DNA from 2 places in the Shewanella bicestrii genome. Region 2 is predicted to be linked to the other one. Evidence: riboswitches for the same ligand, from Rfam matches in the RefSeq annotation. Region 2 holds a riboswitch; the other holds the start of a gene.
The links. Region 2 has a riboswitch for thiamine pyrophosphate ahead of CF168_RS08410 (TonB-dependent receptor). Riboswitches for the same ligand answer to the same signal wherever they lie in the genome.
Positions count from the first base shown of each region.

Region 1: linked by a shared signal. The riboswitch ahead of thiC (phosphomethylpyrimidine synthase ThiC) and the one ahead of CF168_RS08410 (TonB-dependent receptor) in region 2 are both predicted to bind thiamine pyrophosphate.

Region 1 is NZ_CP022358.1:2,518,335-2,523,896, forward strand. It holds gene thiE (thiamine phosphate synthase) at 1-376, opposite strand, end outside; gene thiC (phosphomethylpyrimidine synthase ThiC) at 379-2,541, opposite strand; TPP riboswitch at 2,701-2,799, opposite strand; gene CF168_RS11025 (hypothetical protein) at 2,975-4,183, opposite strand; gene trhA (PAQR family membrane homeostasis protein TrhA) at 4,460-5,143, shown strand; gene CF168_RS11035 (NUDIX hydrolase) at 5,236-5,562, opposite strand, start outside.
Region 2 is NZ_CP022358.1:1,917,039-1,922,600, reverse strand. It holds gene pnuC (nicotinamide riboside transporter PnuC) at 25-690, opposite strand; gene CF168_RS08415 (YkoF family thiamine/hydroxymethylpyrimidine-binding protein) at 759-1,019, opposite strand; gene CF168_RS08410 (TonB-dependent receptor) at 1,115-3,313, opposite strand; TPP riboswitch at 3,367-3,477, opposite strand; gene CF168_RS08405 (YcfL family protein) at 3,643-4,035, opposite strand; gene CF168_RS08400 (PaaI family thioesterase) at 4,149-4,613, opposite strand; gene CF168_RS08395 (PaaI family thioesterase) at 4,600-5,127, opposite strand; gene hinT (purine nucleoside phosphoramidase) at 5,124-5,480, opposite strand.

The DNA of each region.
Region 1 (5,562 bases), 600 kb from region 2:
AGCTTGCAACCATCACAGGGTCGAGAATAACAGGGACGAGCGGAAATTGGGTTTTAAAACCAGCCAACCAATCGGCAACTAAGTGCACTTGCTGCTGATTTGCGAGTAAACCAATCTTAATCGCCTGAGGCGGTAGATCGGCTAACAGGGTCGAGAGCTGTGTGAGTAACATTGCCTCACTCACGGGCTCAACTAACGCCACCGCCACCGAACTTTGGGCCGTTAGCGTGGTGATCACGCTGCATCCATGGCCGCCCAAATCCTTGATGGTGGCTAAGTCGGCTTGGATCCCCGCGCCGCCACCGCTGTCTGAACCGGCAATGGTCCAGACGATAGGTTTTGGCGCCACCAGGCTAATATGTTTAGCTGGGGTCATTATCAAACCTCCGCAACCTGTGCTATTGGTTGGAGCTCTGTCCCATCCTGCTGCTTGGCCGATTCTTTGGCTGTATTGGCTGTATTAGCATCGGCCAGCGGCAGATACAGTTTGGCGCCCGAGGCCGCAAACTCGGCCGATTTTTGCGCCATGGCCGCCGCTAATTCATCTTGGGTTTTGACTCTGATCTGCTGGATTGCTTCGTTGCCAGATTGCCCTTGTTGAGCAGGGTTTATCGATGCAAGCGCTTCAGCGCTCTCAACATTCTGGCTTGACGAAGCCACTGACAACGTACCCGCCGTTAAACTTGCCGCATACTCGCGCACATCTTGGGTGATCTTCATCGAGCAGAACTTAGGGCCACACATAGAGCAAAAATGCGCAACCTTGGCCGATTCCTGTGGCAGGGATTCATCGTGATAGGCTCGGGCGGTATCAGGGTCGAGTCCCAGGTTATATTGATCTTCCCAACGGAATTCAAAGCGCGCCTTGGATAATGCATTGTCGCGGATCTGCGCGCCCGGGTGACCTTTTGCAATATCGGCGGCATGGGCAGCAATCTTGTAGGCAATCAGCCCTTGTTTGACATCCTGCTTATTGGGCAAACCTAAGTGCTCCTTCGGCGTCACATAGCAGAGCATGGCGCAGCCATACCACGCGATCATCGCCGCGCCTATCCCTGAGGTGAAATGATCGTAACCCGGCGCAATATCAGTAATTTGTGGACCTAGGGTATAAAACGGCGCCTCGGCACAGTGGATAAGCTGCTTATCCATATTCTCTTTGATAAGTTGCATCGGGATATGTCCAGGCCCTTCGATAATGGTCTGCACATCGTATTCCCAAGCGATTTTGACCAGCTCGCCTAAGGTCTCAAGCTCGGCAAACTGTGCCTCATCATTGGCATCGGCAATCGAGCCTGGACGCATACCATCGCCTAATGACAGCGACACATCGTAGGCCACGCACAGCTCGCAAATCTCTCGGAAATGGGTATAGAGGAAGTTTTCTTGATGGTGGCTCAAGCACCATTTGGCCATGATAGAGCCGCCGCGGGACACAATCCCAGTCACCCGTTTGGCGGTCATGGGCACATAGCGCAATAACACGCCCGCGTGGATGGTAAAGTAATCGACGCCCTGCTCCGCTTGCTCAATCAAGGTATCGCGAAATACTTCCCAGGTCAGGTGTTCAGCAACACCATTTACTTTTTCCAATGCTTGATAAATCGGCACTGTGCCAATCGGCACTGGCGAGTTACGGATGATCCATTCGCGGGTTTCATGGATATAGCGCCCAGTGGACAAGTCCATCACAGTGTCTGCGCCCCAACGGGTTGACCAGACTAGCTTTTCGACTTCCTCCTCGATGGAGGACGTGACCGCCGAGTTACCGATATTGGCATTCACTTTCACTAGAAAGTTACGACCAATAATCATAGGCTCGGCTTCTGGATGATTGATATTTAACGGAATAATCGCGCGGCCACGGGCAATTTCATCGCGGACAAACTCTGGGGTAATCGGTTTACCAATCACAGCGCCGAAGGATTCACCTTGGCCACGGCGGTTTAAGATTTCGTCCTGCACCTCGGCGAGCGCCATATTTTCCCGAATCGCCACATACTCCATTTCGGGGGTAATAATCCCTTGGCGGGCATAGTGTAATTGGCTCACGCGTTTACCCGGTAAGGCACGGCGAGGACGAACAATCGCACTTGAGCCGGCTTCGAAACGCAGATGATCGAGCCCATCATCCTTGAGGCGTTGCTGGGTAAAATCTGAGGTTGCACAATCGAGCACTTCGGTATCTTGGCGCTCGATAATCCAGGGTAATCTGAGTTTGGCTAAGCCTTGGCGCACGTTAATTTGCGCAGCCGGATCGGAATAAGGACCGGCGCAGTCATACACAGGAATGGGAGGATTTTTCTCGACTATAGGCGCGGTAGCAGTGCCGCCAATTCGCGTATCGGTTTGCAGAATTTGCCGCATCCCTACACGGAGATCCTCGCGACTTCCCTGCAGATATAACTTTTGCGAATTAGGGTGTTGTAATGGTTTAAGGGTATCGATAAAGGCTTGCGCCTGGGCGCGCGCCGCACGGCGACTCGTTTGCCCTTGGGCATTAACGGCAATCGATTCTGAGGACGATTCTAAACTGGACATAAGCAATCTCACTTTAACAAATAAAAATGGGGTTGCTTGTCTGGAGACTTGAGTGTTGAAGCTGAGCCGTGCAAACCCAAAGCGGATTTACGGACTCAATAACGACTAAATCGATGAGTTAATACAGGGCGAAAAGGTGGCCGCTGATACGATTTAATGGATGTTATTATGCTTGTTTCCTTCGCAGGTTTTAACCTGATCAGGTTCAACGGATCCCGAATAAACGGTCTCAGCCAAGAGGCACTCCGACAAGATGGGCAAAAGTATAGGCAGAAGCGCAGCAAACAAACAAGCGTAATTTTAGGATAAAAATTAAATTATAAATCAAAAATAAAGAACGAATAACACAATGTATTTAAACGCTTTTAATTTTTATTCGTTTTAAAATCGCTGATTAAAACTATTTTTAGTGAAAATTTATCATGACTATTATTTATCCTTTGGGCCGCTTTACCATCATTTTATCGAGCTGCGCCTTAATGGCATCGTCAATTTCTTGGTTCATTTTCTTGCCACTGCAATCAAAGGGGAAACCTAAATTCTCGGCATAGGGATTAATTTGAGTGCCTACTTTGACGACCCGATAGCAGGTATCCCCTTTACGGACAATTCGATTGGGATCCAGTTCTAAATCTAAACTGGTGGGGCCGCTAAAATCGTCGGCATTGGGCACAATCAGCACCTCCATCTCAGGGCTCATTTCAGACAAATTCGACCGTTTGCTGTAATGATTTGCTTGTTCTAACACTAAATCATCCAAGGCTTGCTCACGCTGGCGCTCAAAATAGCGCTGGGTAAATAATCCCACGCTACCAGCCGCCCCGCCGCTTTGCCCACTTGCCGCTGACTGCTCTGTACTTACCGCTTGTGCCGAGCGTGATTGGATTTCTGCCTTTTTAGGTTTAACAACCTCTTTTGCACTCTTCTGGGTTTGGCTTTGTGTTGAAGCGTTAGGTGTTGAGGCGTTAGGCGCTGATGTGTTCGGCACTGATGTGTTCGGCACTGATGTGTTCGGCACTGATGTGCTTGGTACTGGTGCTGTTGATTCTGTTACTTCTGATGCTTTTACTTTTGATAATTGGGCACTGACTTCAGGAGGTTTTGTAATCTGCTCAGTGGGTTTTGGCATCGGCTTTACCGTATTAGGTGCTGAAGTTATCGGCTCGCGAGAAACCGCAGACTCTTCCACTGAGCTATCTTGAGCCGAATCCGCAGGAGCGGTTTGCGTTGGCGGCGCATAAATAAAATATGCCTTTAACGCTTTGGTTTCAGTTCGTGCATTGGCTGAAGATTCGCTAAACGACAGCCCTAACTGCTCCGACTGGGTTCGCCATAAAAAAATTAATAACAACAGCAGTAAACCATGACCCAAGATGACCCAAAGCAATAGCTTAAGATTGAAATAATGCGACCACTCTCGCCAACTGAAGCCTGAATTGGGGTGGAATGCGCTATCGCTCTCTCTTTGGTTAGCCTCACTCAAATTAAGGTTTATTGCACAGCCCAAAGGCTCTGCATGGGCGCTAAAAGAGGTAGCACAAAAAGGCATAGCGGAAAATGCGACAGTCTCGTCGTTTGTCACGCGGCGGTGCGCAACAAAACTGAGATCATCTTCTGGGGTAATAGTCGAACGAACAGGCAAAATCCATCCCTTAGTACTTTATGGACAAAGTACTTAACAAATCCATGATTACTACGGGGGATTAGAGAAAGCGCACCGCACAAAGTTCCAAGGCGTTGACATTAATCGGTCGTAAATAGGCACCATAATGTTGTACAACTAGATAAGAGCTCGCCTAAGTCTCAGTTGATAGTGTTAACCCTAAAATAAATTAGCTTACACGTGTAAGCTAATTATGGCTTTCCAATTTACCAACTGATAGACTCAGCCATTATCACCATCGAGTGGATCAACAGCATGCCAAGCCAGAGTTTGATAGAGCCGCAAATGAGTCATGAAAAACCATTGAATATCAGTGGGTATAGTCTTAGTGAAGAGATAGCCAATAGCATCAGCCATGGTCTAGGGGTAATCGCGGGTGTGGTTGGCTTAGTGTTTATGATCCTCAAAGGCGTCGACCACCTCACCAATATTCAGCTCACAGGTGTTATTATTTATGGCACAAGCCTCATCCTGTTGTTTTTAAGTTCTACCCTGTATCACAGCGTGACACATATAGGCTGGAAACATAAACTCAAGATTGCCGATCATTGTGCCATCTACTGCTTGATTGCAGGCACTTATACCCCGCTGATGTTAATCAGCCTGCAAGGACAGCTTTCCACCGTTATCCTCACGGCGATTTGGTCTTTGGCTATTGGTGGAATTTTATTTAAAACTTTGTTTATTCATCGCTTTAAAAAAATGAGCCTAGTGCTCTATTTAGTGATGGGTTGGCTGTGTGTGACTGTGATGGGCGATTTGACGGCGGCGATGTCACCGCTAGGATTTAAGCTTCTGCTATTGGGCGGGTTGTTTTACACCTTAGGGGTGATCTTCTATATCGGTAAACGCATTCCGTACAATCACGCGATTTGGCATTTATTTGTATTGGCGGGCGCGATGAGCCATTTCTTTTGTATTTATTTAACCGTGATCTAGCCGCTAACACTGCCTTTCCTCACAAGCCATCCTCAGGATGGCTTTTTTATGTCTGCGCTTTTTGAGCCAATATGATCATCGAACATGGCTTTCTACAGTAATTCTTCAACGATTCGTTTAAGCAGAAAGGTTTCCCTATCGATGGATTGCCCTTTATTGGCAAACGTCCGTAGGATCGCTTCATTATGGGCAATCGCTTGATGGATATTGATCCATTCAGGGCGCATCCCATTTTTTATCTCATGGGCTTCGAGTCTTGGCTCACCCAAGCCGCGTTCGCCAAGGCTCATATCGATTTCGCAAAGATAGCAGTAAGAGTCCATATGCATCACGTTTGCCCCCTCACGAAACCAGGAGCGATATTCCTCATAACGGCCAAAAGGCGCTAACACTCTGGCGGCAATGGCGCCAGTTTCTTC
Region 2 (5,562 bases):
ATCATCTATTGATATCTGCCACCGTTAGCCGAGTAGTTTTGCGGCGCTCGACTCAATATGGGGATTGCGGCTATCGGCAAGGGCGGCGCGCCACAGGAAATAGCCGACAACCGCTAGGCCAACGTAGAGCACGAATAATAAGGAGGTCAGCATCAGTCCCTTGCTGAGGTAAAGGTAAATCGATACCAGATCGATAACCACCCAATACAGCCAATTTTCCAACACTTTTTTGGCGACTAAATAGGTCGTCATCACCGCAAAACAAGTGGTCGCCGCATCGAGGTAAGGAAAGGAAGCCTGGGTAAAGGTTGCCATCCCATGCCCAACACCAAGGGAGACAATACCAGTCGCGACAATCAGCTTTAAATGGGTTTTCAGCGGCCAAGTAGTCACTTTCACCCCTTGATGTTTGTCGCCGCCTTGGGTCCAGAGCCAGTAACCATAGAGTGCCATGGCCATGTAATAGATATTCAGCACCGACTCCATCAGCAGTGCGACTTTCCAAAATAAGACAGTGTAAATGGCCGTGCTGGTAAATGCCGCTGCCCAGCACCAAACGCTTGCCTTCATGGCCAGTAACAAATAAGCCATGGCCAATACCACGGCTAAGGCTTCCCATGCGGTCATCACATGAACTTCCCCTAGGGCCGCATTAACACTATTGACCAGCGTTAACCATAATTCTGTCATTGCCTTACTCTCACTCTATATCGCTTGCTTGAACCACTTCGCTTTAGCGTTCAAGTTAACTCAGGGCGTTACTCGCTATGGGCTAAATTCAGCTCACCACCAATAAACTTACATACAAACACCGCTTTGCCCCATTTTTCATGGGCGGCTTGCATCTCGGTCGCGAGCATGGCCATCACGTCTTGATAGTCGCCACACACTTGCGTCGCCATGGCATTGGTAACACGTTGAATTGTGGGGTAACTATCCAAGCGATGGATAAACCATTTGATCGGATCGAGATAATTTTCATTAAAGGGATACATGCTAATTTCGGCGGTGAGTTTCATCTTCACTCCTTAGGTCAAATGCTAATAATGCAATCGTCAGGCTGTGACGCAATAAGCGAGCACAGCCTGACATCTGATGTATCATTCTCAAGGGATTACATAAACTTAACGTTTAATGTGACCCCAATTTGGCGTGGGTCGCCATAGCGGATATATTGCTTTTCCGCCCAGCCGTTATCCGGCTCATTGCCAAAATAGAAACCACGCACACCATATTCTTCATCGAACAGGTTGCGGCCCCATAAATACGCCGACCAAGCACTCGCCTCATAACCTAAACGCGCATTCACAATGGTGTATGGCTCAGAGCGCGAGTCGTTGCTGTCTGAGTAGTAAAACTCACTCTTACCACTCATGTTGACGTTGGCAAACCAACCCGAGTTCGCACGATAGGTGCCGCCTAAGCTGTAGGTTAAGTGTGGTGAATGGGCCAAATCGCGGCCCGTTAAATCCACATCGCTACCGTATTTATCTTGATACTGGTAATCGCCGTACGCCGTTTCTAACCAACCTAGGCTTGAGTAAAACTGGAGATTATCGGTGGCATACCAAGTGGCGTCCAACTCGGCACCGTAGTTGTGTGAGCTACCCGCATTTTCAGTGTAGAGGATAAAGCGTTGTGGCTTGTTAGGATCTTGCTGGGATGCGGCCACTTGCTGATCCTGTCTGTCCATATAGAACAGCGCCAGATTCGTATCGATAAGCCCTTCAAACCAATGGGATTTAAGACCGATTTCGTAGTTGTATAGGGTTTCGGTATCAAACTCTTTTTTATCATTGAGTTCGACTGGCAAAGTCATGTTAAAACCGCCCGCCTTGTAACCGCGCGCCACACGGGCGTACACATTATGGGATTCATTCAGTACTTTGCTCAGCGCAATGTGGCCGCCCCACATGGTTTCGCTCGGGTCAAAATTGTCATTGTTAGTGTCTGAGTAGTGGCTATTGCGACGCTCAACACGCAGCCCCACAGACAAGGCATAATCGGCACCTAAATCCGTATCCAGCTGACCAAATACGGCGTAATTAGTTGCTTCATATTCGGAATCTAATACCTCATCGGGCCAAGTATTATATTCAGAATACAGTTGGTTATCTTCTTTAAGGTTCATCGCATAAACCCCAAGTAACCAGTCGGTTGAACCGGCAAAAATACGGCCTTGGTCGGTCGAGCTTAAGCGGAACTCTTGGGATAAGGTCTTACGCTGACCGGTTTTGTCCCAGAAGTAATCGTACTGACAAGGGGCGAGATTGCCCTCATCCTCACATTGCTTGGAGGCCCAATATTCAGGGTTAGCCCAATCGCCATCGTAACTATAATGGTGATCGGTATTGGCAAATGAAGTCAGCGAGGTTAACTCAAACGACTCAGCGCCCGAGTAAGTTGCTTTAAATCCTGCGCCCGTGGTGCGCTGGCTATCGACACCCGGCTGATCCGAAATAGTATGTTTAGGATCGTTGGTTAAACTCCAGGCATCGTAGCCGTTGTCAAAATCAGCATGCAGCAGAGTTAAATCGAGTTGCAGATTATCGGTGGCATACCAGCGTAATTTAGCGCGGCCAGTAAATTCATCACGACCATTGGTATCTTCTTTATTTAAATAGAGATTATCGCGATAACCGTTTTGTTGATGTTGCTGCAGCGACACGCGGTACAACAATTTACCCGAATCGGTTAACGGCCCTGAGCTAAAACCGCTAAAGGTTTGCAAATCGTCATTGCCTAAAGAGACCTCGGCGCCATGTTCAAACACATCCGTCGGATCATTGCTCTTAAGGTAAATCAAGCCCGCTAACGCATTGGCGCCATAGCGGGTACCCTGCGGGCCGCGTAACACTTCGACCTGCTGCAGATCGTACATGCTCGACACCATGCCGATACCAGATAAATCAATATCATCAATGATATAACCTACAGATGAGTTAGGCGCGCCTTGATATTGTTCCTGTTCACCCACACCGCGGATCTGGAAATACTTAGGACGTGAGCTGCCACCCGACCAGTTAAAGTTGGCGATGGAATTCATCACGTCTTCAAAGTGCTGGGCACTTTCATCTTGAATTTGCTGGGCATCGATAACGGTGATACTCGATGGCATTTTCTCTAAGCTGGCACTGCGAAAATCTGCAGTCACCACCATGATTTCCATATCATTGCTAGGCTCAGGTTTATCGATAGCATCGGTTTGCGCCCATGCGGCCGTGCTTAACGCCGCCGAAATGGCCAGCGCTAATGGCGCACGCGTTAAGGATAAGGAGAAGGTGGAACTCTTGGTAGACTTTTTGTTAGACATAGGACCTCAAATACATGTTTGAGATCCGGCAACGAATAAGCGATTCAGAAGTGTGCTGTTGATTGGCCCATTCCTACGCCGGTATTAGCCGGATCAGGTTCTAAGGGTTCGTCTGATGACATCTCAGTCTGCCACTTTGTTGGCAAACACCCCTTGGCGGCGCTAAGTATACATGACAAGCAGGAAAGAAAGACACTTTGAAATGAAAAATGCCAGCATTGCTGGCATTTTTTGGCTTAATGGCCGTTTAATCAATATCGACTGGGAGTTGGCGTAACGAAATACCGCTGTATTCTTTAGCCCACACTCACACTAACACTCGCAAAACATTAGTTTGAATAAGTCTCGCGCACATAAACATCGAATTTCGCCACTTGCGCATTTGGGGCTACGGCCGACACTTGTAGCTGTTGTTTACCGTGTAATTTCACCGATTTCCAACTGGTGGCTTCATCTTCGATGGTAAAGCCGCTGGCGTCGTACCAAGTAAACTTATATTGCACTCGCATATCGCTTGAGGACTTGCTGACGATCAAGGCCGAACCTTGGATCAGATCGCCAACGCGGCGCGCTTCAACCCCTTCAACACTGATATCACGGGCAAAGCTGTTGTTATCGACGCGGGTTTCTCCCAGTGAGTTCACCGAAATGCCCGCCGTATTGGTGCAGGCGCCGAGAGTCAGTGCTGCAGCCAAGATTACTCCACTGTAAATTGCTTTCATTTTGTTTTCCCTCACTCACAAAAACCTAGGTGCCGAACAACTGATGGGCAATGACACTACGCGACGCCAGCTGAACTTATGCTTAACGTGCTCATCTTGCCCCACCCTCGCGATTAATCGATTAAAAAGTGCGCCCTTGCGGTAGCGATCAACTGCTTACGATTGGTTTGCCAACAATTGATATTCACGTTGGCGACCCGTCGCCCCTGACGGGTGATACGGCATTCTGCAAAGCTGTCTTTATGCAGGCCTGCACGCAGGTAATCAATCGAGAAATCAACTACTTTTGGCACTTTTGCCGTTTGCATAAACACCATTAATTGCACTATGGCTGACATTTCCATAAAACCAGCAATTACCCCACCATGAATCGCGGGCAGGATGGGATTACCGATATTGTCATCCTTGGCGGGGAGTTTGAAAATCAGCTCATCGCCAAAGCGCTCGACCTTCATGCCAATAAACTTAGCATAGGGCACATGTTCGAGTAGATGACCAAAGTCGTTCAGCTCGGTGGCGCGTTTTACAATTCCCTGCACATCGAGGGTTTTCTGCTCGGTCGGCTTATTTGAGTTCATCTGTCTCTCCTAAGGGCGGCACGGCTTCTCCCATCAAGGCTTGTCTAAAGGCATCGCCCACCATTTCGGGGCTGATCCGCATAAAAGAGCCCACCGCATGGGCGATAGGATCATCAATACTGTCCTGATAGGCGATGGCGCGGGTAAAGGCGATATTAGATGACAACTTATAGCACTCGGCGAAGCCATAAACTGGCTTATGGGGCTGCGCGGGCTTCATATAATCGACCCGTAAGTCGAGGGTGGGCGAAATCTCTAAGGATTGATATTTTTGAAAAATCGCACTCACCACCGCACTGCCACAGGCCGTGTCCATCAGGGTAGTGATCACCCCGCCGTGGATAACGCCCGTATCGGGATAACCAATTAACTCAGTGCTATAGGGCAACTCAATCAATACATGGTGCTCACTGGCTTCGAGCACGGTTAACCCTAAGCGACGGCACTGGGCGAGCTGATCGACAAATCGCTGCGCCATTTGAGTCAGCGGAAAAAAATCAGGATTTACCTTCATTGACCTTGGCTCAGCATGGGTCCCAATGGCTCTCCGCCAACGAGATGAATATGGATATGGTACACTTCCTGTCCGCCATGTTTGTTGCAGTTCATGATCAAACGATAACCCTCTTTGGCAATCCCCGCCTCTGCCGCCAATTTGGCCGCCACTGTCATCATCCGGCCGAGTGCAGGTTCATCCGAGGCTTTCATATCATTTGCAGTTGGGATCAAATGATTCGGCACAATCAGAATATGGGTTGGCGCCTTTGGTGAGATGTCTCTAAATGCGGTCACCAGCTCGTCTTGGTACAGAATGTCGGCGGGAATTTCGCGGCGGATAATTTTGCTGAAAATGGTTTCTTCGGCCATGGGGAGTCCTCCTTGGGTTAATTGGGATAGTATACTAGCAATTCAACGCTTTGTGTCTCCAGATATTTTGCGTTTCATTTGC